Regions from separate parts of the Neomicrococcus lactis genome, predicted to be linked through region 2. Evidence: riboswitches for the same ligand, from Rfam matches in the RefSeq annotation. Region 2 holds a riboswitch; each other region holds the start of a gene.

Region 1 (7,346 bases), 520 kb from region 2:
AATGCTGCGACCGTGGGGTTGCCGATGCGCGAGTAAATGTTGCCGTACTTCTGCAAGGCAAAGAGGTTGGCGGCGTCAGCCGAATCCTTGAAAACAAAGGACGTGGTCTGGTGAATGGGGACGGCACGCGAACCGTGCTCGGCGTCCGGAGTGCCACCCGCGTGCAGGGCACGCGTGCGGAAACCGAAGGTGTGCTCAGAATTTTGAGACAAAGAGGGAACTCCTTCCATCGGTCCTGGCGGTAGCACCGTTCCTTGGCCAGCATGAAGTCGTCTAGACGTTCATGTGGACGGAGGGTTGCTGCGGCGTCAGCGATCCAGGTCTCTCAGCCGCTCGGGATGGTTGCTTTCCTGATCTTAAGCGGTGCGAGTGGTCTGGGCCGAATCGGGGAGTCGATTTGTTGCGCTGGCCTTGAGGTTTGCGCGTTGCCCTTTTGAGGGCGGCCCTTTGTCTCTTGAGTTTTAGGCGTCGACGCTTACCGGACCCGGAATGTAAACGATCTCCGCGTTTTCAACGCTCGGGTGGCGTTCGCCCGTGAGCGCGTCCATGGTCAAGCGAATGAGTGTTCCATGGCTGACGATTACTACGCGCTGACCCGGGAAGTCTTCGCAGATCTGACGGACGGCTGCGGCGCCGCGCTCGCCCACGCTCTGGGAAGGTTCCACGTTTGGCAGGAGGCCTTTTTCGTAAGCCTTTTTCTCGTAGTCATCGAGGTCTTCGAAAGCGATGTGTGCCGGCGGGTGCATGGCATCTTGAACTTCAGGGCTCTGCGTGACGCGGCACTGTCCTTCAAGATCGCCGTAGGAGCGTTCTTTGAGCTCGGCATAGGTCTTGATGTGGTGATCGCAGCCGAGTTCTTCGGCCAGAATCTTTGCCGTCTCGAGAGCGCGCTTCATGGGTGAGGAGACGATGACATCCCAAGGGCCGGCCTTCTTCAGGAGCTGCGCGGTGTCATGCGCTTGAAGTCGCCCGTGGTCATTGAGCGGAACATCCGTGCCGCCTTGCAGGAGGCCTTCGGCGTTCCAGTCAGTCTGGCCGTGACGCACGAATGCTAGCCCCGACGCTTCCTGAACGTCCTCGTTCTGAACTGCTTGGTCTTGAGCCGCCTCGTATTGATCCACGTGTGCCTGATCCATGTGAAGAGCTTAGTCCTGAAGTGAAGTGATCATGATGATTCGACGTTGAGGTATAAAGACTTCTCGATTCGCATGCGTTGCCAGACTTGCAGAATCGTCGGTCAACAGGCAACGAATATGCAAGTTTGGCAACGATTGCGTTTGGTGACTCGAGTGGCAACTACAACCGAATCTCCTGAATCAGCGAGGTGTCTGACGGTTAGTCGCCGAATCGGCGGACGCCTGAGCTCCGGGGTACGCCTGCATTGGAAAGAATTCGGGCCAGTCGCTCTGGGTTCATGAGGTCTGCCCACGTCCAACGGCAGACTCTATGGCCCAATGAACGGATTCCATCTTCGCGCAGCTTTTCTTCGTAGACCACTCGGCTCGGCTCCTTGCCTGACACCTGCATGGACTTGGTGTATTTGTGAGCTCCATCGAATTCGCCGACAACTCGCACGTTCGGCCAAAAATAGTCAGGCCTGACAAAGCGACCGCTAGGAAGTTGCATCGGTACTTGAAGTTGGGGTGCTTCAAAACCCAGCTTGTGGATGAGAGCATGGCTCAGCGATTCGCCGACGGACTCGTTGGCGAGAGTCGCAAAGGCGATTGCCTCTTCGAAAGCTCTCCGCCTGCAGGGGATCGGTTGACCCTGGGCAAGCATGATTAAGAATTCTTTAGTCCAGCGCACAGTCCCGTCAGCTCGTGCGCTTATTTGGCGTCCGCAGGCTTCGTATATTTCGCTCCGCAAAGTCGTTCCGGAACGAAGGAGATGCTCAATGATGACTACACGTGATTCGAAAGGGAAACTATGGATGCAACGAATGAGGGCTTGACTAAGAGTTTCAGTGGCAACCCTGTATGACCAATCCTCTAAGGAAAGCTCAGTGCTCCTTGAACCTGACAAGAGCTGGCCACGAATTCTTGGAGGCTGTGGCAGCACGGCAACCTCTTGGCGGCCAGAGTTCTGCGCTGCATAGCGCACTCTCGCGTCAGGAAGGTTGCCGTAACACCCAATTGGCGTTCGAACTCGGACGCTACCGAGAGTCTTCACTCCGACAAATATTTGCGGAGACTCGAGGACGCCGGGTTTAACCAAGGGGATTTCATAGAGGCCGAGCGTTGTGGCGCCAACAAAGGTGTGAGGACGAGCCGCCAGCGCCACAGCGCCAACGCATGCTTGAAGCCGGTCTTGGGCCTTCAGGGACAACCACTGCTCGGTCGGCATATAGATGGAAGGATTGAGCCGGACGATGTCGCCGGCCCGAAAGTTTCGAGATAGGCGGGAGTATTCCCCGTCGATGGATCGGTCTTTTCGTGCGGTGATGTACCGGAATTCACTGAATCTCATGCTTTGATGCTCGCGCCACCTGAAGTGAGCAGGACCCTTTCAAGGGCAAACTGTGAGCTCGCGAGCGATTCAAGAGCAAATCACATGGGTGTGTGTGAGGGTGACGCGTGAGCATACGTTCGTGGACTTGCGGATTCGTCGCTTGTGGACCAACGAATCCGCAAGGATGGCGACGATGCGGGACTGGGACCATGACCGGACGCCCGAGACCGGACGGCCGCAGGACGGGAGGCAAGCGCGACGATGGCGAAGCGTTAGGCCCCCACGCGCTCGCGGCAGATCTCGTTGATCTCCGGGATGCACGGCTCGTTCTGCAGCGAGGTGGTGTCGCCGAGTGGAGACCCTTCAAACAGCTGGGTCAACAGGCGGCGCATGATTTTGCCGGAACGGGTCTTCGGCACGTCCGGCACAAACACGATGTCGCGCGGCTTCGCGATGGGCCCAATCTCGTGGGACACGTGAGCCAGCAAGGAGGCCACCACCTCGGGTGATGCCGTTCCAATCAACGACTTGTCGTGTGGCACCACGAACGCGGTCGCGGCATGCCCGGTCTTCGCATCGAAGGTCGGGCACACGCCAGCTTCCACCACGGCAGGGTGGGAGACGAGCGCGGATTCGATCTCGATGGTGGAGAGGCGGTGTCCGGAGATGTTGATGACGTCATCCAAGCGGCCAAGAATCCAGATATCGCCGTCGTCGTCAAAGCGTGCGCCGTCGCCAGCCAAGAACCAGCCCTGCTCGGCGTACTTCTCCCAATAAGACGTGTAGTAGCGGCGCGGATTTCCCCACACCGTGCGCGCCATCGCGGGACCCGTCTTGGTGACCACAATGTGGCCTTGCACGTTCGCTGGGACGGTAGCTGCGTCGTCGTCCACGATGTCCACGGCCAATCCGGGGAGTGCGCGCGAACCACAGCCGGGCTTGAATTTCGTGTCCGTAGGGCGCGGCGACAAAACGGTAGAACCGGTTTCCGATTGCCACCACGTGTCCACCATTGGCACGCCGGCTGGGGTATCGCGGCCAACATTCTTGCGCAGCCAGGTCCATGCCTCGGGATTTACGGCCTCGCCGACGGTGCCGCAGAGGCGGATCGTGGAGAGGTCATACTCGGAGGGGATGCCGTCTGGGAACCAGCCCATGAGCGAGCGCACCAGCGTGGGCGCCGTGTAATAGGTAGTGACGCCGTAGCGCTCAATGACCTCGAAGTGACGGCCGGGGTGCGGCGCATTCGGCACGCCTTCGTAGATCACTTGGGTCACGCCGTTGGAAAGCGGACCGTAAATTTCGTAGGTGTGCGCCGTAACCCACGCGAGGTCTGCGGTGCACCAATGCACGTCCTCCTCGCTGGCTCCGAAGAGGAAGCGGTGGGACCAGCTGGCTTGAGTGAGGTAGCCGCCGGTGGTGTGGACCAGGCCCTTCGGCTGCCCGGTGGTGCCGGAGGTGTACATGATGAAGAGGGGATTTTCGGCGTCGAAAGCGGGTGCCTCGTGGGTTGTTGACTGCCGTACGACGACGTCGTCCCACCAAACATCCCGGCCTTCAGTCCAGGGGATCTCGTCTCCCGTGCGCTTAATAACGAGGACGTGCTCAATGTTGTTCTCGCCCGAGACGGCTTCGTCAGCGTTCGACTTCACGGCCACCGTCTTGCCGCGGCGGAACTGTCCGTCTGTGGTCACAAGGAGCTTGGCTCCCGTATCTTCCACACGGAAGCGCAGCGCCTCGGCGGAGAAGCCGCCGAAGACCAGCGAATGGATCGCGCCGATGCGTGCGCAGGCCAGCGTGATGACGACAGTTTCCACGAGCACCGGCAGGTAAATGACCACGCGGTCACCGTGCTTGATGCCGAGTTCTTCCAGCGCGTTGGCTGCCTGAGCGACTTCCTCCGCGAGATCCTTGTAGGTCACCGCGCGGCGGTCGCCGGGTTCTCCCTCGAAGTACAAAGCGACCTTGTCGCCCTTACCCGCAGCAACGTGGCGGTCGGCGCAGTTCACGGCAGCGTTGAGCTTGCCGTCCTCGTACCAGCGAATGTCCGGCCCACGCTCGTTCGTGGGATCTACCGGGGTAGCCGAGTGAATCTTCGTGAACGGAACGGCCCACTCGAGCTCGCGAGCAGCGTCCGCCCAAAACTCAAGCCGCGCTTCCTCAGAGGGGAAATCCTCGGTGAGCTGCGCCGTCGTAATTGAAGGTGAAAAAGACAAAATTAATCCTTCCATCGGCCCTGGCGGTAGCACCAACTCTTGCGAGGGTTGCTGCGGCGTCGCGGAGCCAGGTCTCTCAGCCGCTCTTGATGGGTACCGTTCTACTCAACGCCACGAGGCGGGGCAGAAGCAAAATGGGTTACGTGGTGTGGCGGGATTTTGCCTCTATCTCAGGCAATGTTGGGCGGATAGTCTGGCAGTGCCCATCAATTGATGACCTCACTGAAGCTTGGGAGTACCGGATATGGCACGTACCTACATCATTACTGGCGCAGGATCTGGCATTGGAAAGAAGACCGCGGAGATTCTGCGCGAACGCGGCGAGACGGTGGTCGGCGTAGACCTTCGCGGAACCGACGTTGAAGGCGACCTCGGCACACCGGAAGGTCGCCAGAAAGCAGTTCAAGATTCGCTCGCCGCGGCCGGCGGAAAAGTTGATGCCGTGATTGCCTGCGCGGGAATTTCTCATCCGATTCCCGCGACGGCCGCCATCAATTACTTCGGCATGACCGAATTTCTCGAGGGACTGCGTCCGGTGTTGGCTGAATCTGATGCTCCGCGTGCGGCACTGGTCTCTTCGATGTCTTCGCTGCAGCCTCAGTTCACCCCGCTCACCGAAGCGTTGCTGAGCAATGACGAAGCCAAAGCCCTCGAAATTGCCGCACAGCTCGCGGAGGATCCGCGCGGTGGCAGCATGATTTACTCATCATCCAAGCGAGCTATTTCCCGGTGGGTTCGCGCGCAATCCGTCACACCGGAATGGGCCGGTGTGGGAATTCCGCTCAACGCTGTGGGGCCGGGAATCGTGACTACGCCGATGACCGCCGATCTGTTGAGCAACGAGCAGGGCGTCAAAATGGTTGATTCCGTGGTGCCGATGCCGCTGAATTACCACCAGCCGCCAGAGTCGATTGCCAACCTGCTGATCTGGCTGACCTCCGTGGAAAACACGCACTGTGCCGGCCAGACCATCTATTGCGATGGCGGCGCGGACGTAGTGCTGCGCGGCGAAGACGCGTGGAGCTGGGCGGACGAGCGCGTGTTGGAGTACTTCTCGAAGCTCGGTTGAGTGTTCCGCTATGCAGCGGTGGGCACTTAGATAGTTAGGCCCACCGCTGGACGGCTTTGCGCTCCACGAGTCCCAACAGCGCGTCCGTGATCTTTCCTATCACCGCGAGCAAAACGATGGCCAGCAAGAGCCGGTCCGTGCGGCCGTTGTTTTGGGAATCCGTGAGCAAGAAGCCCAGACCCATGGATGATGCAATGAGCTCGGCCGCGACCAAGAACAACCAGGCTTGAGCCAGTGCCAAGCGCAGTCCGGAGAAAACGGACGGCACCACGGCCGGGAGCTGGATGGTGGTCAACAACTTGACGCCCTTGAGGCCAAACGCGCGGCCGGCCTCCACGAGGTTCTTGTCCACGTGCTTCAACGCCGAGTACACCGTGGTGAACACGGGGAAGAAAGCACCGATGGCAATCAGGGTGACCTTGGAGTTCTCACCGATCTTGAGCCAGAGGATGAGCAGCGGAACCCATGCGAGCGATGGCACGGCGCGGAAAGCGCCGATGGTCGCCGAAAGTAGGGCGTCCGCGATGTTGGACAGGCCCAGCAGGGAGCCGAACAGCAGACCCAAGAACCCGCCAATGGCGAAGCCCAAGAACACGCGCTGCGTAGAAATCGCGATGTGACCCCACAGCTCGCCGCGGCGGGCCAGATCAATTCCGGCTTCCAAGACGGACCATGGCGACGGCAGCTGGACGGGCGAAAAGACGCCTAGCGCCGTCGTAAAGTGCCACAGCACCAGGATGGCCAGCGGCACAATGGCACCGAGAGCAATACGCTTGCCTACGAGTCCGCTACCGGACCGCAGCGCCGTGGCCGTCGAGTTGTCTGCGCTCGCAGCCGTTGCTACCGAGCTGTCGGGGCCGAGATTGACGCTCATGCGTTGACCTTGGAAGTGTCAGCCTTCTTGGCGAAGGAATCATCAAAGAGGGACGCAAGGGCGGTGTCCACAGTGCCCTGATCCTTCACGTCGCCGGACTGGACGAAGATCGGTCCAACCTTCTCGAGAACAGCGCGCTGCTTCTCGCCCGGGGTGGAATCCACATCGAGGTTGCTGCGCTCGGAGATGACCTTCTTGGCCACGGCCGCATCGAGACCGGCGACCTTCGCGAGAATCTCTTCCGTCTCTTCGACGTTCTTGAGTGCCCAGGCACGTGCGTATTCGTAAGCGTTCACTACTGCCTGCGCGATTTCCGGCTTCTCCTTCAAGAAGGACTCGGTGGCGTTCAAGAAGCCGTAGGTGTTGAAGTCCACGTTGCGGAAGATGAGCTTCGCGCCGGCCTGCTCGGCTCCGGCCATGATGGGATCGAGGCCGCTCCATGCGTCCACGGATCCGTTTTCGAGAGCGGCGCGGCCGTCAGCGTGCTGCAGGTTCTGCACCGTGACGTCCGATGCCTTGAGGCCGTTCGCCTCGAGAGCCTGGAGCAAGAAGAAGTATGGGTCCGTACCCTTCGTGGCGGCCACGTTCTTGCCCTTGAGATCAGCGACAGAAGCGATCGTGGAATCCTTCGCGACTACCAGCGCGGCCCATTCTGGCTGCGAGTACAAGAGGATGTTCTTGATGGGCGAGCCGTTCGAGCGGGCCAAGAGTGCGGCGGATCCGGCGGTGGATCCTACGT
Region 2 (7,346 bases):
AGAGCCTCGGTCAGCACCACGTAAGAGTTCGCGTCGAACCGGTCTACGAGCTTGTCTGCTTGGTGATCAAGGTAGCTTTCCACTGCATAACGACCGCGCTGGTGCGAGATGGACGCTCCGCCAAATGGATTCTCTTCACCCTGGTTCGCGCGGCTGAACCGCGTCTCCAGCTCAGGCTCCGAACGGTACGTCACGTGCGCAATTCTCCGGGCAATGCCGAGGCCTGCGGCAGGTGAGCTGGCGGCGTCGTAATAATCTCCGGAACGGTAATTCGGGTCCAAACGAATCGCCGCGGTCTGAGCTTGCGCGAACGCAATTTGCTCGGCTGAGGATTGCGCGCAGGCCGCTACGACGACGCAGTGCGCTACCCGCTCAGGTGCCGTGACGGCCCACTCAAGTGCTCGAGCGCCGCCCATTGAACCGCCGACCACGGCATGGAATTTTTTGATGCCAAGATCGTCGGCGAGACGCAGTTCGAGGTTCACAGAATCGCGAATGGTCGTGAATGGGAAACGGCTACCCCACGGGCGACCATCCGGCGCGATCGACGCCGGGCCGGTGGAGCCGTAGCAAGAGCCGATCATGTTCGGGGCCACCACAAAGTACTTGTTGGTGTCCACGATTCCGCCAGGACCAACGAGCTGATCCCACCAGCCAGGCTCGTTGGACTCACCCTTCGCGACGTGCGTGTCTCCGGTCAGGGCGTGTAGTAGCAGCACCGCGTTTGAGGCGTCTTGATTCAACGTGCCCCAAGTTTCGAAGGCCAGCGTGACGCTCGGGAGGTATCCGCCGGTCTCGAACGTATACTCGCCAACGTCAGCGAATTGCACGTGACCGTCAGGGACGGGACGCTGCTGCGAATCTAGCTCTCGGACAGTCAAGGTCACGCGCGCTCCCCTGCAGCGACCGGCTCGGCGTCGATGCCCTGATCGCGTCCCGCAAGAACCTTCTGGAAGCCCTGCTTGAGGTCGTTGATGATGTCCGTGATGTTCTCGATGCCCACCGCGAGACGCACCAGACCTGGCGTGACGCCGGCTTTCAATTGCTCAGCTTCAGTGAGCTGGGCGTGCGTGGTGGATGCTGGGTGAACCACGAGCGAGCGGACGTCACCGAGGTTGGCAACGTGCGAGTGAAGCTCGAGAGAGTCGACGAAGAGCTGGCCTGCGTCCTTGCCACCCTTGATATTGAAGGCAACGATGGCGCCGGAACCGTGTGGCGCGTAGTGCTGGCCAAGTTCGTACCAAGGGCTGGACTTGAGGCCCACGAACTGGACGCTCTCGACCTGATCGTGGCCTTCGAGGAATTCTGCAACCCTCTGGGCGTTGGCGACGTGGCGCTCCATGCGGAGGCTCAGCGTTTCCAGACCCTGCTCGATGAGGAAGGCGTTGAATGGGCTGATCGAGGAGCCGAGGTCGCGAAGCAACTGGACGCGGGCCTTCAGGATGTAGGCAAGGTTCGCGCCGAGGATGCCGTTGACGCCAAGGTCCTTCGCGAACGTCAGACCATTGTATGACTCATCCGGGGTGTTGAAGCCAGGGAACTTCTCTGGATCCTTGGCGAAATCGAAGTTACCGGAGTCGACAATGACGCCGCCGATGACCGTGCCATGGCCACCGAGGTACTTGGTGGCACTGTGCACCACGATGTCTGCGCCGTGCGTAATCGGGCGGATCAAGTATGGGGTGGCCAGAGTGTTGTCCACGATCAGCGGGACGCCCGCCTCATGGGCGACGTCCGCGACCTTGCGAATGTCCAGGACGTCCTGGCGTGGGTTGGACACGGATTCTGCGAAGAATGCTTTGGTGTTTGGCTTGACCGCGGCCTTCCAGGACTCAATGTCATCTGGGTTCTCAACGAAGCTGACCTCGATGCCGAGCTTCTTGAGGGAGTGCTTGAATAGGTTCTGGGTTCCGCCGTAGAGCGATGGGCTGGCAACAATGTGGTCGCCAACTTCGGCCAAGTTCAAGATCGAGTAAGTCGTTGCGGCCTGACCGGAAGACAGAAGAAGTGCGCCGACACCGCCTTCAAGTGCGGCAATGCGTTGCTCAACAACGTCCTGAGTGGGGTTGCCGATGCGCGTGTAGATCGGTCCGAGGTCCTGCAGAGCGAAACGTGCTGCAGCTGTGGAGGCGCTTGGGAATTCGAACGACGTGGTCAAGTAGATAGGAAGTGCCCGTGCACCCGTGCTGGGATCTGGCGTCTGACCTGCGTGAATCTGAAGCGTTTCGAAGTTCCATTGCTGGGACATGTTCATCTCCTCAATATTTTGAGGGTGCGCCAAATAAAGGCAACACCGCGCTTGCCCTGCACACTTCGTACAGGACCTGGTCTTCACCCGGGGCACCCCACCGCGGTTGGAGGGTTGCCGGCCAGCAAGCCGGGGCTATCTGCTGGCACTCATGACCTAGTTCATTTTCTCTGGTGTGGTCGGTCTTTTCAAGCCAGCATCTTCTTGGCTTCATACTTGTCAACGTTTCGACGTTGAGACCCTGCGCTTCCTGATCTCTGATGGGGCTTCTTCCTGAGGTGACGACCTGGTGCGCCTTCCTGAAGTGATGCACTACTGCGCATTCCGGGCTAGGCACTAGTTGCGGACAGCCAGCCTTCCTACACCCACGGCTACAAGATTGAGGACTCCCCTACATAAATAGAGCATCGAATGTAACTTAGGACACCCTAATTCGAACCTGAATTGCCAAAGTGCCAAGATGGAGCAATGAGGCTTGATCACGTTTCCTACGCATGTGGACCAGACGGACTAGAGAAAACAGCGAACCGGATTTCTGAGGCTTTGGGTCTCGAATTCGTCAAGGGCGGTGTTCACCCACGCTTTGGTACGCGCAACGTGATTTTCCCGCTCAAAAACCGCCAATACCTTGAAGTCGTTGAGGTTCTGGATCATCCTTCCTCACTCAAGGCACCTTTCGGTCAAGCCGTTCGAGCCCGCTCCGAAATGGGCGGCGGCTGGATGAGCTGGGCTGTTTACGCCGAAGATCTGGCACCCTTCGAGGAGCGTCTTGGACGTGGATCCGTTCCAGGAAACCGTCGTTTCCCTGATGGCCGCGAACTCTTGTGGCGCCAGATTGGCATCAACGATGTCATCGCCGATCCGCAGGTTCCTTACCTCTTGCGTTGGGACGACAACATGGAGGATCTGCACCCTTCCCAGGCACTTGAGCCGACTGGCAGCATTGACCGCATCACCATTGCAGGCTCGGCCGCTCGCGTTCGCGATTGGCTCGATTCACCAGCTGATGACGTTGTTGAAGACGTCTCCATGGACTTTGTTGCACCGTCCGGCGCTCCAGGCATCTTGTCCGTCGAATTTGAGACCCCCAAGGGCAAAGTCACAATCTAGTTTCTAGCGTTCGGCCGCTTTCGTGTTCCGCTTCCCGAGGTCCGGACAAACGGTTCACGAAACGCGCGCTCTGATCAATGCCGCCTTCTTCGTTTCACTTTGACGTCGATTGCTGCCAGCTCCATGAATGTTTGCTGGCACCAATCGACGTCAATTTTTAGTTCCACGTGGACCAAAATGACGTCAAAGCTTTTTGGGTAGGGCTCGAGCACTAACGAATAGATAACCAGGTGTCGTCTTAGACGAATGAATCAAGCAGGCGAGCGATGTGCCTTCAATGTGTGCAGGTGGATTTTGGGTGCCACGCTCATTGGGTGCAGGTGGATTTAGGGCGCCACGCTCAATGGCTGCATTTGACCTTAGGCCGCTACCATCAATTCGGTCCGACGTTCTTCAATAACCAGTCGCAGTCGTTGGCAGAAGGTTTTGAAGCCCTCGTTGAAATCCACGGCGCTGCACCGAAGGTTTCGCCATCCCGCCTTTTCCAAGTAGTAGTCCCGACTGTTATCACCATGGTGTTGTGCAGCGTTGCGGTGATCTCGGCCGTCATAGTGAACGGCAATTCGGAGCTTCTTGTAGCCCATGTCCGCGCTGAAACCAGGTATCCCAATGTGACCAAAGGTCAGCTGGAGCTCAGGTTCCGGCAGCCCTGAGCGAATAATCTCCAATCGAAGCAATGACTCGGCACGTGAGTCCGAACCGATGCGCGCCTGCTTCGTAGCGACAACCAGCTTCTTCTTTCCAGTTCCGTGAAAAGTGTCAAGTTCCGAGTTCCACTCAGCCAGCGTCATGAGTGGACGCTCAATACCTTCAAAAGCGAGTCGCGGCAGGCGGATGAGTTGGTCAATGAGCGCTGTCAGGTCATCAGTTGATAGGAAACAAGCTAAGTCCATCACAGTTCTGGCCGGGCTGGTTATCCGCAGAGGCCCAAGGTCAATGAGATTGCGACTGACTCGGGACTCATGAGACACAAGACCGGCACGGCGGATACGTGAATGCGGATACTCGACAGACACGTGTATTTGGTCTTGCGGCAACTCCCTCGGGATCCAGAGCCCATGAACTCGCGCTGCAGAGTAATAACTCACCCAGGCCCGCGGGTACTTCCTACAGACCGCTCGCAGAACATCCATCTCATCGAACTTTGTTTCCGCCGCAAAATACAGTCCATTCATCTTTGCGCGCTTGATGGATTTGGATCGCAGTTGCCGTCTGGACATTCCAATTTCAGGCAAGTCTGTGCTGAAAAACGGGCCAGCTTGTAGCTGCGCTGGCAATTGAAGTCTTTGGCTCACACCTCGATCTTTGCTGACTAATTGTGGCAAGCCTGAGTTATCCACAGATCCAGGTTGCTGATACGGCCCCAAAGCTGACGAAACCTGCCGGTTGGACGCTCCCCCAAACTTTGACGTCGATAAGTACCAAATGAAGGCGAATTTGCAGGACTCGATCGACGTCAATGAGGGGTGACTGAGATGAATCTCCCCGCAACCTGGTGCATTTTGACGTCAATGTCGCCGTAATGGCGGGGAATCGTGGATGCACTTGGCTGAAATTGACGTCAAAGGGCCTGTGACTGCGTGTCAGCAAGGACTCGCTTGGCCTAAATCGACGTCAAAGTGACCGTTGCTGAAGTTCGGCGAGGCCTCACGTGGCCTAGGTTGACGTTAAAGTGTGTGCGTCGACGCAGCGAATTCCAGAGAATCCGAAAGCTAGGATCCGATTCCGATCATCGGCCCGAGCAGCGCAAACCCCACGAAACCAACGGCGTCAAGCAAGAAGTGAGCATAGACGAGCGGCATGACTCGGCGGTACTTCAGATAGAACGCACCGAAGATCAGGCCCATCGCGAAGTTGCCGATGAACGGACCCACGCCTTGATACAGGTGGTAGGACCCGCGGACCACAGCACTAATCAGCACCACCCACATCGGGCTGAAAGACAATCGGTGAAGCCGGTCAAAGAACCAGCCCACCACCACAACTTCTTCCAAAATGCCGTGCCGAAGCGCGGACAGCAGCAGCACCGGCACGGTCCACCAATAGGAGTCCAGAGCCGAGGGCACAATCGTGGTGGTCAGTCCAAGTGCACGCCCGGCTGCATACACGGCCAGGGTCCCCAGCCCCATGGCCAGAAACAGCAAGAACCCCCACAGGGCATCGCGGCCAATGCGGGCAAAGTCGAAGCCCAATAACTTGAATGGCGACACTCGCAAAGACACATACAACAAGAACAGCACCAGAGCCACCGGCGCCAGTGTGAAGAAGATGTCCAGCAGCTGATACGTCAGATCAAAATACTCGCGCGAATTCAGCGAGTTATTCAGCGACGTGGTCTGCGATCCCAGCGGCGCCCGCGTTGCCTTATCCAAGAGATTCACCAGAGCATAAATGCCGGACTTTCCCAGGGACAACGCCAGGACTATGAAGATTTCAAACCAGAGAACACGCCGAATAAATCCAGCAGAAGCTCCAGTAGAAGACGACAAACCCCACACATCCATGATCGAAGAACGTGGCTGCATGGGGTGAGTCAAGCGCAACGCAGGGCTTAGTTCAGAGCTGCGAGAGCGGCGTCGTAATCAGGTTCAGAGGAAATCTGCGGAACCAATTCGCTGTGGATGACCTTGCCGTCTTCGTCGAGCACTACGACGGAGCGGGACAAGAGGCCTTCCATCGCGGAGTCAACGAGGGTCACACCAAAGTCTTCACCGAACGAAGAGCGGAACGAGGAAGTCGCTACGACGTTCTCGATGCCCTCGGCACCGCAGAAGCGGCCCAAAGCAAACGGAAGGTCTTCGGACACAGTGACCACGGTGGTGTTCTCGAGGCCAGCGGCGACCTCGTTGAACTTGCGCACCGAGGCGGCGCAAACGCCGGTGTCGACCGACGGGAAGATGTTGAGCACTACGCGCTTGCCGCGGAGGTCTTCAGAGGTGATGGTGCCGAGGTCGGCTCCGGTCAGCGCGAAAGAGGGCGCTTCCTGTCCAACGGATGGGAGGTCGCCAATGGTGTTTGCGGGCGTGCCGCGGAAATCTACTGTTGCCATAACTCTTTACTATCACGTCTCCTGACTCTCAAGCTGAGAGGTGGCAGGATGGCGTCATGAAGACCACCAAGGCACTAGTGATTGTTGATGTCCAAAATGACTTCGTCGAGGGCGGCGCGTTGGGCGTTGCTGGCGGCAACCGGGTGGCCGCTGGAATCGTTGATTTTCTGCGGCTGCACCCGGATGAGTACGCGCTGATCGCAACCAGCCAAGACTGGCACATTGACCCCGGCGAGCATTTCAGCACGTGGCCCGTCCACTGCGTCGCGGGCACGCCCGGCGCTGCGCTCGTTACTCCCTTAGCGGAAGCGCTGGCCGCACTTCACGTGCCCGTCCTTCATTTTCACAAAGGCCAGTACGACGACGGCTATTCAGCCGCGCACGCCACCCCCGCGGGTGCCACTGACGAGGGCGACGCCACGTTGGCGGAACTCTTGGAGAATGAAGGCATCACTGAGGTGGACGTGGTGGGCATCGCGACCGACCATTGCGTCCGCGCCACCGCTACAGATTTGGCTGCCGAGAAACGTCCATATGCACAGCGCGTCAAGGTTTTAGCTGACCTCGTGGCAGGGGTTTCACCCGAGGTTTCGCAGCAGTTGTTGGATGAAGGATTCGCCCAGGCGAACGTGGTCGTGCGAGTTTCCGGAAACTAACGTCGATTAAAAAACGTTGACTAAAAAACTAGGGTCAGGCGGTCGCCGTCGACCGTCTCACACTAGCGATCATTCACCTTGCGCCGTGAACCAGCTGGCCGCGCTTCCACGTTTGGTGGGTCAGCGGCATGCCGGGGCGGTACGCGATGTGGACGGCTGATGGTGCATTAAGAATGTGCAGGTCCGCGTACTTCCCCACTTCGAGCGAGCCGGTTTCCTGCTCAATTCCCAAGGCAATGGCACCTGAGTGCGTCGCCGCCCGCAGAGCTTCCGCCACCGTCAG
Region 3 (7,346 bases), 830 kb from region 2:
TCTTGCGCGAAGATTCCGCTTCACCGTTGGCGCCGCAACCTTCGCAAGAGTCGCTGCGGGACATGCTTGAGGGCTTCCGGAAGGCGGGCATGCCGCTCACTTTCACGCAGTCCGGCCCGGCTTTGCGATCTGACCCCACGCTCGAACTCACCATTTTCCGTGTCCTTCAGGAGTCCCTTACCAACTCGCTTCGCTACGCTCCATCCGCCTCTGACGTGCAGGTTCGCGTGGACCGTACGGATACTACTGTGACTTTGACAGTGTTCGACGACGGAGCTCACCCCGGTGCCGATCGTTCCGTTCGCGAGGGGTCGGCCCCGGTAACGCGAACGCGCACCGGTCAAGGTTCTGGCCAGGGGCTCAAGGGCATCGCCGAGCGGGCTGCGATGTACGACGGCACGCTTGAGGCCGGACCCACCCCCGACGGCGGCTGGAAAGTGCTCGTGACCCTGAACATTCCGGCGCATTCTGTACCGACTGAGCCTTCGACCCCCACGAATTCGGAATCGCGAGTGCCGCACCTTCGGCACCACCGCACCAAACAAGAGGACAACTCATGACAGATCACCAGGCGCTCAACATTTTGCTGGTGGATGATCAGCGACTTCTGCGCATGGGATTCCGCTTGATTCTCGAGGGTGAGGATGACTTCACCGTGGTGGGTGAGGCTTCCACGGGCCTTGAGAGTCTCGCGATGACAGCGCAGCTCAAGCCGGACATCGTGTTGATGGACGTGCGCATGCCGGAAATGGATGGCATTGAGGCCACTCGCCGGATCGCCGCCGAACATCCGGACGTCAAGGTCATCATCCTCACCACGTTTGATGTGGACGAGTACGCGTTTGAGGGGCTGCGGGCCGGCGCTTCCGCGTTCTTGCTCAAGGATGTTGAGCCCGAAGAGCTCGTCTCTGCGGTGCGCGTGGTGGCAAGTGGTGACGCCGTCGTCGCACCCCGCGTCACGCAACGCTTGCTAGAAACTTACGTCCGCGCCCCGCAGAAGCAACCAGTTCCTCTCGCGAGTTTGTCGTCGAAGCACCCCGCACCTCTCACCACGCACACCGGACCCGGCGGAGATCTGACGCCCCGCGAAATGGAGGTCCTGGGAGCCATTAGTGAGGGCCTTTCCAACGCGGAGATAGCGCAGCGGTTCTTCTTGTCTGAGGCCACCGTGAAGACTCACGTGCGGCGCATCTTGACCAAGCTGGATCTGCGCGACCGCGTTCAGGCCGTGGTCTACGCCTACGAACACGGGCTAGTGATTCCGGGCGCTCGCGAAGAATGAGTTGTTAGGCTCGAAGCATGCAGAGTAGTCCGTCCCCCTTGAACTCGCCCACTCCAGCTCAACAGCACGCTCTTGACTTGGGCGAATTCGTCACCGCATCACCTTCGAGCTTCCACGCGGTAGCGGAAGCGGTGCGTCGACTGACGGAGTCTGGCTTCAGCCCGCTCATCGAGACCGAAGCCTGGAGTCTGAACGCCGGAAAGTACTACGTGCAGCGCGACGGCGCCGTGATCGCGTTCGTAATTCCGCAAGGTGTCACGGCGGCAACGGGCTTCCGCATCTTGGGATCCCATACGGATTCGCCGTCCTTCAAGCTCAAGCCCAAGCCCACCACGAGCTCCTTCGGTTGGTTGCAGGCTGGCGTGGAGGTGTACGGCGGACCGCTCTTGAACTCGTGGCTGGACCGCGAGCTGGTCCTCGCTGGCCGCATCGTCACGCATGACGGCACCGAAGTCCTCACGCGCACGGCCCCGCTTTTGCGCTTCCCGCAGCTGGCCATCCACTTGGATCGCGGCGTCAACGAGGGCCTCAAGCTGGATCCGCAGCGCCACATGAACCCGATCTGGGGCACCGGCCGCGCGGATGAGCAGGACTTGCTGGCGGTCTTGGCGGAGGCTGCCGGGATTGATCCGCTCACTATTGGCGGGTACGACGTCGTAGCTTGCGACGCGCAGGCACCAGCTCTCTTTGGTGCCACGTCCGAATTCTTAGCTTCCGCACGCTTGGACAACCTGAGCTCCGTGCACGCTTCCCTCGTGGCGCTTCAGAGTGTTGCCGACGAGTCGCTCTCTCAGATTCCGATGCTCGCAGCTTTTGATCACGAGGAAATTGGCTCCGCATCCCGTTCGGGCGCTGCTGGCCCGTTCCTCGAGGAAGTGGTGCGCCGCATTGGCTTCTCGTTGGGTGGTTCCACGGAAGATAGCTACCGCGCCATCGCTGATTCGATCTGCTTGTCTTCTGATGCGGGCCACGCGATCCACCCGAACTACCCCGAGCGCCATGATCCCGCGAACCAGCCGCTAGCCGGCAAGGGTCCGTTGCTCAAGATCAACGCCAACCAGCGCTACGCAACGGACGCCGTGGGTGCAGCAGCCTGGACGCAGTGGTGTGCTCAAGCCGATGCTCCGTACCAAGAGTTCGTGTCCAACAACGCCATGCCGTGTGGCTCCACGATTGGCCCCATCACGGCCACCCGACTGGGTATTCGCACCCTTGACGTGGGTGTTCCGCTGCTCTCGATGCACTCCGCGCGAGAAATGGCGCACGTCGAGGATCTGTACGGCCTTGCACGCATCGCTCAAGAGTTCTTCACCCACAATTCAAAGTAGGCAGTGGGTCGCCCCGGTCTTGTCCTCAATAACCTCAGGCTGCGCGCGGTGCTGAGCATCGCCGTCGTTATGGTTAGTGAAGAAATTCCGGTAAGATAGCTGAGGTTGTTTGCACCCGCATGTCCTTTTGGGGTTGCAAGCACCAACGCGAAGAACCTCCTGTTGCGGAAAGACCGTGACCGTTAAGTCCAAAGGAGGTGGGTTCACATGCGTGCTTATGAATTGATGGTGCTGATCGACCCAGAGGTCGACGAGCGCACCGTTGAACCAACCATCAACAAGTTCCTCGAAGTTGTTACCAACGAAGGCGGAACCGTTGACAATGTTGATATCTGGGGACGTCGCCGCTTGGCATACGAAATCCAGAAGAAGTCTGAAGCGATCTACGTAGTCGTTAACTTCACGGCAGAGCCTACGACGTCGGCCGAACTCGACCGTCAGCTTTCTTTGTCTGAACAGATCATGCGTACCAAGATCATTCGTCCGGAAGATCAGAAGGTTTCCGCAGAGTAATCTCGCGGATACCGCGTACGAACACTACTGAAGGGGAACCATGGCAGGCGAGACAGTTATCACTGTGATCGGAAATTTGACTTCCGATCCCGAACTTCGATTCACCCCGTCCGGATCCGCCGTTGCGAACTTTACGATCGCATCGACGCCTCGGACCTTTGATCGCCAGTCCAACGAGTGGAAGGACGGCGAAGCGCTGTTCCTCCGCGCGTCTGTGTGGCGCGAAGCTGCTGAAAACGTAGCTGAGACGCTCACGAAGGGCATGCGTGTCATCGCTCAGGGTCGCCTGAAGTCCCGTTCGTACGAAACTAAAGAGGGCGAACGTCGCACCGTGATGGAGCTTGAGGTCGAGGAAATCGGCCCATCGCTTCGTTTCGCTTCGGCAAAGGTAACCCGTGCGCAGCGCTCCGGCGGTGGCGGCGGCAACTTTGGTGGCGGCAATGCCGGTGGTGGAAACGCTGGCGGATTCGGCGGAGGCAACTCCGGCGGAAGCTGGGGAGGAAACTCCGCACCGCAGCGCCAGAACGACAACCCATGGGAAAGCTCCGCATCATCCTCTTCGGATGGTTGGGGCAATGACATGGGTAGCGACGAACCACCGTTCTAAACGCCCGCTTGATCTTCTACTCAACAAAAACATTCACCATCCCGCAGATTGATCTGCGGGCTCCAACAGAAAAGGAGCTCCACGATGGCTAAGGCTGAACTCCGTAAGCCCAAACCAAAGTCGAATCCACTGAAGGCCGCCGACGTGACGGTCATCGACTACAAGGACGTAGCTTTGCTGCGTAAGTTCATCTCCGATCGCGGAAAGATCCGTGCTCGTCGTGTGACCGGCGTTTCCGTTCAGGAACAGCGCAAGATTGCTCAGGCAATCAAGAACGCTCGTGAAGTCGCCTTGTTGCCTTACTCCGGCGCTGGCCGCGGCTAAGGAAGGAAAACAAACATGGCAAAGCTCATTTTGACTCACGAAGTTACCGGTCTGGGCACCCCAGGCGATGTGGTGGAAGTAAAGAACGGCTACGCCCGTAACTACCTCCTCCCACGCGGATTCGCAACGCTTTGGACCAAGGGCGCTGAAAAGCACGTTGAGGCTCTCAACGCTGCTCGCGCTGCAAAGGCCATTGCAAACCTCGAGGATGCACAGGCTTTGGCTGCAAAGCTCAAGTCCACCACCATCCGTCTCGCAGTCAAGGCTGGCGACACCGGACGTTTGTTCGGCACCGTCAAGCCTGCTGACATCGCAGCTGCAATCGAAGAAGCCGGCCTCGGCTCCCTCGACCGCCGCTCGATCGAGATCCAGGACGCCATCAAGTCTGTTGGTCACCACAACGTGACCGCTCGCTTGCACGAAGACGTTTTGGCTGCATTTGAAGTTCAGGTTGTTGCCGCAAAGGGCAAGTAACCTCGAGCTGACAAGCTGATTGGTCGAAAGAGCCGTTCCCTTCGGGGTGCGGCTCTTTTGCTTTAACTGCTCAATTTCACCCTTGTACCGCCTACCTCCGGTCCTTTTCACGCCATCGATCGGCGGAATATTCGGCGGAATCCTTATTTTTGCATTGACTGTTTGATGTCAAGTGATGGACTGCGAGTCTTTCGAAATATTTCGTGGACTTTTGACGCGGTGATCGAATCCGCTCTAACGTGGACTTCAGAATCAAGAGAGTCAATGACAAGCCCTGGCTGGTTGACCGGCAACCCTCTGGTAGTAGTGGGGTGCTCCAGGTGATGATTCGGCGTTCGGGAGAAGACCCCGCTTCGCAAGTACTGCATCCGAAAGTCGGACTGCGGACGAGTCACGTAAGGATCAACATGACCGCCAGCGTCGAGCACTCCTCACAGACCACGGGGAACGGCACCATCTCGCATGATGTGGGTGCCCAGTCCCTGCGACAGGCCTTCTCTCGCTTCCCCTCCGGTGTGGCCGCTTTGTGCGCCATCGTGAACGGACAGCCTCAGGGAATTGTCGCTTCTTCCTTCACGGTGGGCGTCTCGCTTGAGCCACCACTCGTGATGTTCGCCGTGCAGAACTCTTCCCGCACGTGGCCGATTGTTCGCGGCGCACAGCGCATCGGCGTCTCTATCCTGGGCGAAAAGCATGAAGGCGTCTGCCGCCAGATCGCTTCGCGCGATGGCGACCGCTTTGCCGGACTCAACCTCGCCTCCACAGACGAGGGAGCATTGTTCCTAGAGGACGCAGCTTTGTGGCTGGATTGCTCCGTAGAGTCCGAATTCCCCGCCGGCGACCACCAGGTAGTCCTGTTGCGCGTTCACGGTCACGAGACGCACGGAGACGCTAACGAACCGCTGGTCTTCCACGGCTCTGCGTTCCGTACCCTCAAGGACAACGCGCTCGTCTAAGCGGGCCTACTTCTCGTTGGACTGATCCAAGACGTTCACGCCGTAACGGTGCCCTAGAGCGATTAGTTCTTTCAGGACGTCTACATCTACGTCAGCGAGCTTGTTGACGTACACACACCCCACGCTGGCCTTGTGCTTGCCTAGTTTCGAGAGCAGCTCGGAGGCTTCTGGTGCGTTGCCGAGTCCGTAGAGAGACAAACTGGCTTTACGGGGCGAGAAGCCGACGATGGGTGCCGTTCCTTTGTGCCCACTTTCGTAGTGGTAAAAGTATTCGTCGAACCCCACAATGCTAGGACCCCACATCACCGCAGGCTTGCCGGTGATCTCCTCCATGAGCTCCAGCAGCACTTCGGCATCTGCGCGGCGCGTTGGGTGCTCCACTGCTGAAATGAACTCTCGAGGGTCGACGTTGGTGGGTTGAGTCTTGTTCTCGGCCATGGAACCAATCTAAAGCGCGCGGCTTCGAATGTCTCGGGCTATATGCACACTGGTCAGCGCCACGCGATGTGAACATTGTTCAGATGCGGTGCCTAGAACATGTACTTCGCTATTCCGTCAAGTTAAAAGTCACCGACCGCGCGTGTCTGTGCACAACTACCCTTGGTCTGTGGATAACTTGTGTGCATATCACCAAATATTCAAGTATCCGGGTGTGATATGACCCAGCTAACCTGCAAGCACTACCTGAGGGTTTGTGGAAAAGCTTTTTGGATCCACAAGCGCAAAAATGCATTATGCCTAGTCAGCGCCTGTTAGTGTGGAGAAACAAGTTGAGGATCGAGTGGATATCCCCAAGTTATACACACAGGTCGTGGATGAAGACGTCAGTTATACACATGGCCTGTGGATAACTCGTTTGAGTACCGCGAAATAGGGGACTATGGTTGCTTGAGCTCTATTGCTTCGTGAGCATTTTTCACACCCCTTCGAACCCCCTTTCCTAAGTGTCGGTGGCAGTAGAAAGAATGGGAGCGAAAGGCAGAGAGCGAGGCTTTTTTGCCGCCGCGAATTCGCGCGGATTCATAGTAATGACCTGAGGAGGGTTCGTGGCCGTTCAGCATCTGGACCAAGGATCACGTTCTGGCGATCAGCAGTTTGCGCGCACACCGCCGCAAGACATGGTCGCTGAGCAGAGCGTGTTGGGCGGCATGATGCTCTCGAAGGACGCGATCGCCGACTGCATCGAAGTACTTCGCGGGCCTGACTTCTACCGCCCCAACCACGAAGCCATTTTTGAGGCCATCCTTGACCTCTATGGCAAGGGTGAACCAGCTGACGCCGTGACGGTCGCCGATGAGCTCACGAAGCGCGGCGAGATCGGCCGTGTCGGCGGACCTGGCTACCTTCACACGCTTATCCAGTCCGTTCCTACGGCTGCCAACGCCGGCTACTACGCCGAGATTGTCCACGAGCGCGCAGTGCTTCGCCGTCTGGTGGAGGCCGGCACTCGCATCGTGAACATGGGTTATGCACAGGGCGGCGAGGTTGAGGAGGTCGTCAACGCCGCTCAGGCGGAGATTTACGCGGTCTCTGAACGTGAAACCGCGGAAGACTATGTGGCTCTGCGCGACATCATGGAAGCCACCGTTGACGAGATCGAGGCCAATGGACACAAGGGCGACGGCCTGACCGGCGTCCCGACCGGTTTTTACGAACTCGACAACCTGACTCAGGGCCTCCACGGCGGCCAGATGATCGTGATCGCTGCCCGTCCGGCTATGGGTAAGTCCACTTTCGCGCTGGACTTTGCGCGCTCGGCGTCCATCCACCATGACATGACCACGGTTTTCTTCTCGCTGGAAATGGGCCGCAACGAAATCGCCATGCGTTTGTTGTCTGCCGAAGGCCAGCTACAGCTTCAG
Region 4 (7,346 bases), 500 kb from region 2:
CGTCGCGAAGCCCACCGGCAGGATCTTGAGCTGACCACCGCGGATGGCCTGAAACGATGGGCGAAGGCCCAGACCCACCGCGAAGAGAGCAGCCGGAGACGCCGCCGCGGACATCAAGTCAGCGAACTCCATGATGGGTCCATCTTGGGGCCACCCCACGAAATTCACCACGAAGCCCAAAATAACGGCCCACATGATGGGATTCTTCAAGAGGGAGTCACGCAAAGCCCGGCCGAACTGCCGCACCTTGCTGCCCGATCCTTGAGGCGACATGACTCCGTGGATCAGCGGATAGCCCACCATGAAGATGACGTTGTGGACCAACTGGATGATGATTGCGGGAAGGTAACCAGCCGGTCCCAGCACACCCATGACTACGGGGATGCCGAGGTAGGCGACGTTTCCGAAAGCGCCGCCCATCGAGGACGACAGCGCGATGTTCAGATTACGGCCGTTCGTGAGCCAAAAGACCAAACCAATCAACGCCCAGTACACGAGCGTTCCCACCAAGATGGATGCCAAAACGGCACCTGGAATGCCGTGGGAAAGATCGGCTTTGGCCGTCAAGAAGAACAGCAAGCACGGAAGCGCAATGAAGAACACGAACGCCGAGATCGCGGGCTCCGCGTTTCTGAATCGGTTCCAGTAGCTACAGATGAAGCCCACCAAGATCCCCAAGAATAGAGGAAGGATCTTCAGCAGGATTTCAAGAAACATGACTCACTCGGATTGTGCTCGCAGTAGTGCTCAGAAGGGCGTTTTAACCCTACAACCCAAACTTCGGCGCTTCGATCAGAGGACACGTGTTCATGACGACGTCCAGCCCGGCAGCCCGAGCACGCTCAGCCGCCGCCTCATCAATCACGCCCAGCTGCATCCACACCGCATCCGCGCCGACCTCGATGGCTTGATCTACCACGGCACCGACCTTCTGCGAGTTCACGAAGCAGTCCACCACGTTGATGCGCCCCGGAATATCGGCAAGTTTCCGGTACCCCTTCTCGCCGTGAACGTCCTGACCGCCCAGATTCACGGGCACAATCTCCATGCCAAACCGGTCCCTGAGCTGAAGCGATACACCCAGCGCCGCGCGCAAAGGATTATTCGAGAGCCCCACCACAGCCCATCTGGCGGGCGTGGTCAAGAGACGTCGTATGACTTCGGGATCATTCATGCCCTCACCCTACTTGCATGTTCACCGCTCGGGAATACTTGAAGATTCAAGTTAGTTACACATAGCGTGACCAACATATTCAAGAATTTCTTCGCGTGGCTCGCCTCGCTCTTTACGAATCGGAGTTCCAACATGGCTGACGTAACCATCATCGGTGCAGGAAACATGGCTCGCGGCATCGGCTCGCGCGTCGTTGCTGCAGATCGTTCCCTCGAGATCCTCACTCGCGACGCCTCAAAGGCTGAAGCACTCGCAGCCGAGCTTGGCGGAGCCGTTTCCGGCGCCGCACTTGACCAGAAGGTTTCCGGCAAGATCGTTGTCCTGGCATTGCCTTTCGATGCCGCTCAGGAAGTCGTCAAGAGCCTCGGCTCCGCGTTGGACGGCAAGATCGTGATCGACATCAGCAACCCCGTTAACTTCGAGACCTTCAATTCCCTCACGGTTCCTGCCGGCACGTCCGCTGCCGAGGAACTCGCAAGATTGGCACCTAACGCCACCTTCGTGAAGGCATTCAACACCGTCTTCGCAGGCAACCTTGCATCCGGCAAGATCAACGGCCAGCCACTTGACGTGTTCATCGCCGCAGATTCCGCCGAAGCACGCAGCGCCGTCGTATCCCTCGTAAACGATGCCGATATGCGCGCCATCGAAGTAGGCGGCTTGCACCACGCTCGCGAGCTCGAGGGCTTCCAGCTCCTCCACATGGCCCTCCAGGTCAACCCGGCTTACGAGAACTTCCAGTGGGGTTCCGCAATCCAGATTGCTGGCTAGTTAGTTCCAAAGACCGCAGGGCGCCCACTCACGTTCGGAGTGTGCGCCCTGCTTATTTTAAATTACGACGACGCAGCCTGCGTCCCGCGGTTTCCCTGAGGACGCTAATGCCCACCATCCGCTACGTCGCCGCAAATCTATGGCTGCCTCAAACTTCAGGCTGTCTGCGGCTTCGCGTCACCGATGGCGTTGAGGCCTTCGGGAATCGTGCCGTTGATGTAGAAGTCGCCGAGGCTTCGGGTTCGGAACGCAATCGGGTTGTGCGTCGCCACCGTCTGAGCGTTCCGCCAAAAGCGGTCTAGCCCCTTACTGGTGCTCGTTGCCGATGCGCCAACAGTCAAGAACAGGGCCTGAGCGGCATCAAGTGAGAGCTCCGGGACAATGATCTGCGCAGCTTCAACGGCCACTTCGCCCCGGTACGCACCACTGACATCGCCCGTTTCCAGAGCTTCGTTAAGAGCTGTATCGAGCTCTCGACCAGTAGCCAGCACCGTCGATTCCGCAGCGAACGCCTTGGCAGCAATGCGTCCAATTTCAGACTGAATCAATGGATCCTCACGGAACGGCAAGCCACTGCCTGTGTTGAACGTGCGCTGGCGCTTTAACACCAGCTCCGCCGCAGCGTCTCGAGCACCTCTCGCAATGCCGGCCAGCACAGCCAGCAAGACGTACTGGAAGAATGCGGCTTCGGTAATGGCCGGAAGCGTTCCAATAGTGCGTTCAAAGATCAGGTTTTCTGGGATCACGACGTCCTCGAAAACCGTAGTTCCAGTACCAGTGAGCTTTTGGCCAAAGCCGTCCCAGTCATCAAAAACAGAGACGCCTAGCGCATTGATCGGCACCAAGACGAACGAACGTCCTTCGCGACCGTCGACAGCTACGGATACTCGCGTGTAGTCGGAGAACACGGTGCCCGTGGAGTAAAACTTTTCGCCATTGAGGCGCCAGGTTCCGTCAAGCGCCCGAGTGAGCTTGGTGTTGAGCGTTCCGATGACGTTTCCGCCCTTTTCCGTGGACGCGTTTCCTACCGTTTCGCCCTGAAGGATGCGGCCGTACCATTCCGAACGGCGGGCCGGATCGAAGAATCGAACCGACTCCACGAAGCCCAAGTGCGAACGGTACAAGTGCGCCACGTTGGAATCCGCAGCCGCCAAGTCGATCAGCAAGCGTCCAAGCGTTTCAAGTGAAACACCAGCGCCCCCGAATTCTGCCGGAACGCGAAGTGCTCCGAAGCCAGCGTCATCGAGCCACTTGACCTGTTCAAACGGCAGGACCCGCTCAAGGTCTCGGGCCAGTGCACCGTCAGCGATGCGAGCAAAGATCGGAGCGAATCGGCGCTGAAGCTGCTGGTATTCGGTGCCGACTGCCAAGCTCCAAGAAAACTGTTGCTGACTCATCGGGAGACCTCGCTGCACACAGTCAGTGGGGAGGTAAGTGAAGTTCTCATGGCTTTCCTTTCATCGCCCCGATGAAACGCGCGCAGCCAGATCCCGATCACAAGCCGAACCCCACAACAGCTCGGCTTACGGACAGAAGAAATTGCTCATGCATTCCATCGGTCCTGGCAGTAGCACCGGCCTCGATTGAGGTGGTTGCTGCGACGTCACGGAGCCAGGTCTCTCAGTCGCTCTTGATGGTAAGTGGTAACTAAAATCTAATCGAAGATTCTTTGAATTTGCAAGCCTGAGACAGCTTGACGTAAATATTTCGACACAGATGTAACTTTATGTCGAACATTTTCCCCTGCATGCGTATTTCATCGAATGACAGCGCATCTGCCGCTGGGCGCAGGACAAAGGTGCGTCAGGACTGATTTCATCAACCGCTGACGCACCCCTGATATCCGGTTTGGGCCTAGCCCTCGCTCCCCCGAGCCAATTCCAGGGACCGCTCAGCTGCTTCTGCCGAGAGGTCGTCAAAAGCACCCCGATACTGTGCAGCTGGATGGTTTGCAGGCAAGTAATCTCCGCGCCCGAAAAGCTTTTGCCGCAAAGACCCCTGAGCGTACTCGCGTTGGGCAATGCCCCGGTCCTGAAGTTCAGGAAGGAGGCCATCGATGAAGTTGTCATAGGAACCAGGAAGGATGTGATTGATGACGTTTACCCCATCAATTCCTGCGTCCTGCCACTCCAACAACGTGTCCGCAATGCGATCGGGTGTTCCAACAATTTGCTGTTGCTTTGCCCGGTAATACGCCAAGTCCCTCAGCGTCGGATTTCGTCCTGGAGTCGAGGCTAGAGCTGCTTCAAGAACTCCCTGAGCTCCCTCGGTCTTCACCTCACCGATCGGCGTATCAAGGTCCAAGCCGCCGAAGTCCACGCCCAGGCCACCGCCGATGTGAGCAATGATGGCGTGAAGATCTAGATATTCGTCGTATTCAGCTTCAAGCCGCTTTGCTTCTTCCTCTGTCGAACCGACCACGAAGGACAATCCGGCAAAGACCTTGATGTCACTACGCTTCCGACCCGCAGCTGCTAGCTGCTCAGTGAGCTGAGCGTCCTTCTTTCGGACATACTCAGGATGAGGAGAAAACAGGAAAGTAGCTTCCGCATGAGTGGCCGCAAACTGTACGCCTCGTGGGGATGAACCGGCTTGGAACAAGAATGGTGTGCGCTGGGCACTCGGCAACGCCAGATGTGGTCCATCAATGGAGTAGTAGTCCCCGCGATGGTTAATCTTGTGCACCTTGGCAGGGTCGGCATAGATTCCGCTGTCCTTGTCCGCAAGCAGAGCGTCGTCGTCCCAGGACCCCTCCCACAGCTTGTAGGACGCAGCGACGTACTCCTCAGCCCATCCGTACCGGTCATCGTGTGCCGGCAACGTTGAAGCTCCGAAGTTGATGTGGGCATTGGCCAGCACACTCGTGACGATGTTCCACCCCACACGACCATTGGAAATGTGATCCAGCGTCGACATTTGCCGGGCGAATTGGAAAGGATGCGCCTGAATCACGGAGCTGGTTGCCGCGAGTCCGATGTCCTTCGTATGCGTAGCAATCGCTGCGAGCAACGTCAGTGGATCGTGCGTTGGAATCTGCAAACCTTTGCGCACGTGAGATGCCCAGCCGCCCTCGTGGTCGCCGTAAAGGCCCACCACGTCGGCAAAGAACAAGGAATCGAACTTCGCCGCTTCGAGCTTCTTCGCCAAATCAATCCAGATTTGCGAATCATAGAAACGGTGCTGTTGCGCATCCGGGTGACGCCACAATCCACCAAGGATGTGGCTGGACGTGTTCATCAAGAACGCAGAAAGCGCCAACCGTGGTCGCTCATCGAAAGTGCCCAATTAGTTTGATCCCGCCTTCAGCTCTGAGGACGTTGAAGATGCCGGCGCTTCTCCAATGGCATTAAGTCCCTGCGGAATCGTGCCGTTGATGAAGTAGTCCCCCACCGAACGAGCTTTGAACGCCACTGGGTTATGGGTTGCAACCGTGCGGGCATTTCGCCAGTATCGGTCCAGCGCCTTGGAAGTCGAAACAGCCGACGCGCCAGTTACATCGAACAGTTCGCTCGTTGCATCAAGGATCAACTTGGGAACCGCGACGTGCGCTTGCTGCACTGCAAGTTCCGCTCGCAGGTAGCCTTCCTCTGGGCTCAGTCCAAGTGACTCATCAGTGGCAGCGTCCAAGCTTCGGGCAGCCGTCTCAACAATGGCCTGTGCGGCAAAGACGTTAGAGGCAAGGTTGCCGACCAACTGCTGAATAAGGTGCTCGTCCTTAAACGCGACGCCCGAACCTGTATTGAACGTGCGAGTTCGAGTCGCAACAATCTTCGCGGCCTCATCACGAGCAGCCCGTCCAATGCCTACGAGGACTGCGAGAAGACAGGTCTGGAAGAACGCAGGTTCAAGTGTGGAACTCGGACGACGCTGAATGATGTTCTCTTCGTCGACAGGAACGTCATCAAAAATCGCCGTTCCTGTACCGGTGAGAGGCTGGCCGAACCCGTCCCAGTCATCCAGAATCTGCACACCTTTCGCATGCCGCGGAACGATCGCATACTGACGTCCCTCAACGCCGTCAGTTGTCGCCATAACCACAATCCAGTCGGCAAAGATGGAACCCGTCGTGTAGAACTTCTCGCCACGCAAAACCCAACCTGAGTCCAGCTTTACGAGCTTCGTGTTCGTCGTTCCCAGGACATTTCCACCGCGTTCCGTTGCGGCATTTCCAAAAATCTCACCGTTAAGCACTCGTGCGTACCAGCGTTCTTGGAATTCTTTCGGTTCACGAGAAATGGTCTCTACGAACGAGAAATGAGACCGCAGTAGGTGGGAAACGTTTGAATCCGCCGCCGACAGGTCAATGAGCAACCGGAAGAGATGCTCATGGCTAACGGGACTACCACCGAACTCCTGCGGAACTCGCACTTTGGTAAACCCGGCATCCTTGAGCCACTGGACTGGCTCAAATGGCAGTTCGTGGTCCAGTTCTCGATGCTTTGCTCCTTCAGCAATTCGCGCAAAAACATCAGCGAACTGGTTCGAAAGACGCTGATACTTCGCTTCCTCGCTCAGGGTATCGATGTCGAATTCAGGCTTTGCAGAAGTTGTTGTCAATGTGGTTCCTACCTTGTGGTTTTAGCAAAAGCTTTTTCGTCGAACGGGCTGTCAGGCACGACTGTCTAGACGCCGACAAGTTCTTTCAAGACCTGACCTGGTGCGGAGTCAAGCAATGTGCGGGTGTAATCGTTCTGGGGGTTTGCAAAAATATCTGAGGCCGGCCCAACTTCAACCAGCTCGCCATTCTTTAGCACTCCCACGTTGTCACTGATGCGTTCAACGACTTTCAAGTCATGCGAGATGAAGAGGTAGGTAAGTCCGGCCTCTTTTTGAAGGCGATTCAGTAGCGAAAGGATCTGCTCCTGTGTGAGCACGTCCAGAGCACTGAGTGCCTCGTCCAAAACTAGGATCTGAGCTCCCGCTGCGAGTGCTCGAGCAATAGCCACGCGCTGTCGCTGGCCACCCGACAGCTCGGCCGGGCGCTTGGTTCTGACCCGATCCGGAAGATTAACGCTAACGAGGAGTTCCGTAACTCGGCGCTCTCGCTCAGAACGTGACCCGAGCTTATAGTTCAAAAGAGGCTCAGCAATGATGCGTTCCACGGAATGGCGCGGGTCAAGGGCCGAGTCAGGATTCTGGAACACAAACTGCACCTCACGCCACAGGCCGCGACGCTGATTGCCCTTGGCGTTCGTGACGTCTAGGCCATTAACAATCACCTGACCGGAATCCGGCGAGATCAACGACAGCATGATCTTTGCCGTGGTCGACTTACCGGATCCCGACTCCCCCACCAGCGAGAAAGTGGTGCCTTTCGGGACGGAGAAGGAGACGTTGTTGACGGCTACGTGAGCACTCTTCCCGTCACCAAAGGTCTTCACGAGGTTCTTTACTTCCAGTG

What was found. Region 2 has a riboswitch for S-adenosylmethionine ahead of BKA12_RS06215 (bifunctional o-acetylhomoserine/o-acetylserine sulfhydrylase). Riboswitches for the same ligand answer to the same signal wherever they lie in the genome.
Region 1: linked by a shared signal. The riboswitch ahead of acs (acetate--CoA ligase) and the one ahead of BKA12_RS06215 (bifunctional o-acetylhomoserine/o-acetylserine sulfhydrylase) in region 2 are both predicted to bind S-adenosylmethionine.
Region 3: linked by a shared signal. The riboswitch ahead of BKA12_RS09920 (flavin reductase family protein) and the one ahead of BKA12_RS06215 (bifunctional o-acetylhomoserine/o-acetylserine sulfhydrylase) in region 2 are both predicted to bind S-adenosylmethionine.
Region 4: linked by a shared signal. The riboswitch ahead of BKA12_RS08420 (acyl-CoA dehydrogenase family protein) and the one ahead of BKA12_RS06215 (bifunctional o-acetylhomoserine/o-acetylserine sulfhydrylase) in region 2 are both predicted to bind S-adenosylmethionine.

What each region holds. Positions count from the first base shown of each region.
Region 1 covers NZ_JACHBL010000001.1:1,878,102-1,885,447, reverse strand. The annotation lists gene BKA12_RS08515 (O-acetylhomoserine aminocarboxypropyltransferase/cysteine synthase family protein) at 1-212, opposite strand, end outside; gene BKA12_RS08510 (histidine phosphatase family protein) at 462-1,136, opposite strand; gene BKA12_RS08505 (hypothetical protein) at 1,336-1,779, opposite strand; gene acs (acetate--CoA ligase) at 2,721-4,679, opposite strand; SAM riboswitch class I at 4,673-4,760, opposite strand; gene BKA12_RS08495 (SDR family oxidoreductase) at 4,909-5,733, shown strand; gene BKA12_RS08490 (ABC transporter permease) at 5,768-6,607, opposite strand; gene BKA12_RS08485 (aliphatic sulfonate ABC transporter substrate-binding protein) at 6,604-7,346, opposite strand, start outside.
Region 2 covers NZ_JACHBL010000001.1:1,357,113-1,364,458, forward strand. The annotation lists gene metX (homoserine O-acetyltransferase MetX) at 1-887, opposite strand, end outside; gene BKA12_RS06215 (bifunctional o-acetylhomoserine/o-acetylserine sulfhydrylase) at 884-2,254, opposite strand; SAM riboswitch class IV at 2,291-2,405, opposite strand; gene BKA12_RS06220 (VOC family protein) at 2,717-3,358, shown strand; gene BKA12_RS06225 (hypothetical protein) at 3,718-4,698, opposite strand; gene BKA12_RS06230 (CPBP family intramembrane glutamic endopeptidase) at 5,071-5,862, opposite strand; gene tpx (thiol peroxidase) at 5,910-6,407, opposite strand; gene BKA12_RS06240 (isochorismatase family protein) at 6,464-7,063, shown strand; gene hutI (imidazolonepropionase) at 7,137-7,346, opposite strand, start outside.
Region 3 covers NZ_JACHBL010000001.1:2,191,204-2,198,549, forward strand. The annotation lists gene BKA12_RS09885 (sensor histidine kinase) at 1-560, shown strand, start outside; gene BKA12_RS09890 (response regulator) at 557-1,282, shown strand; gene BKA12_RS09895 (M18 family aminopeptidase) at 1,300-2,610, shown strand; gene rpsF (30S ribosomal protein S6) at 2,818-3,123, shown strand; gene BKA12_RS09905 (single-stranded DNA-binding protein) at 3,164-3,730, shown strand; gene rpsR (30S ribosomal protein S18) at 3,815-4,054, shown strand; gene rplI (50S ribosomal protein L9) at 4,070-4,528, shown strand; SAM riboswitch class IV at 4,779-4,896, shown strand; gene BKA12_RS09920 (flavin reductase family protein) at 4,936-5,484, shown strand; gene BKA12_RS09925 (DUF1801 domain-containing protein) at 5,491-5,922, opposite strand; gene dnaB (replicative DNA helicase) at 6,531-7,346, shown strand, end outside.
Region 4 covers NZ_JACHBL010000001.1:1,858,921-1,866,266, forward strand. The annotation lists gene BKA12_RS08405 (AEC family transporter) at 1-717, opposite strand, end outside; gene BKA12_RS08410 (CoA-binding protein) at 767-1,174, opposite strand; gene BKA12_RS08415 (NADPH-dependent F420 reductase) at 1,307-1,945, shown strand; gene BKA12_RS08420 (acyl-CoA dehydrogenase family protein) at 2,101-3,342, opposite strand; SAM riboswitch class I at 3,495-3,585, opposite strand; gene BKA12_RS08425 (NtaA/DmoA family FMN-dependent monooxygenase) at 3,800-5,230, opposite strand; gene BKA12_RS08430 (acyl-CoA dehydrogenase family protein) at 5,231-6,502, opposite strand; gene BKA12_RS08435 (ABC transporter ATP-binding protein) at 6,568-7,346, opposite strand, start outside.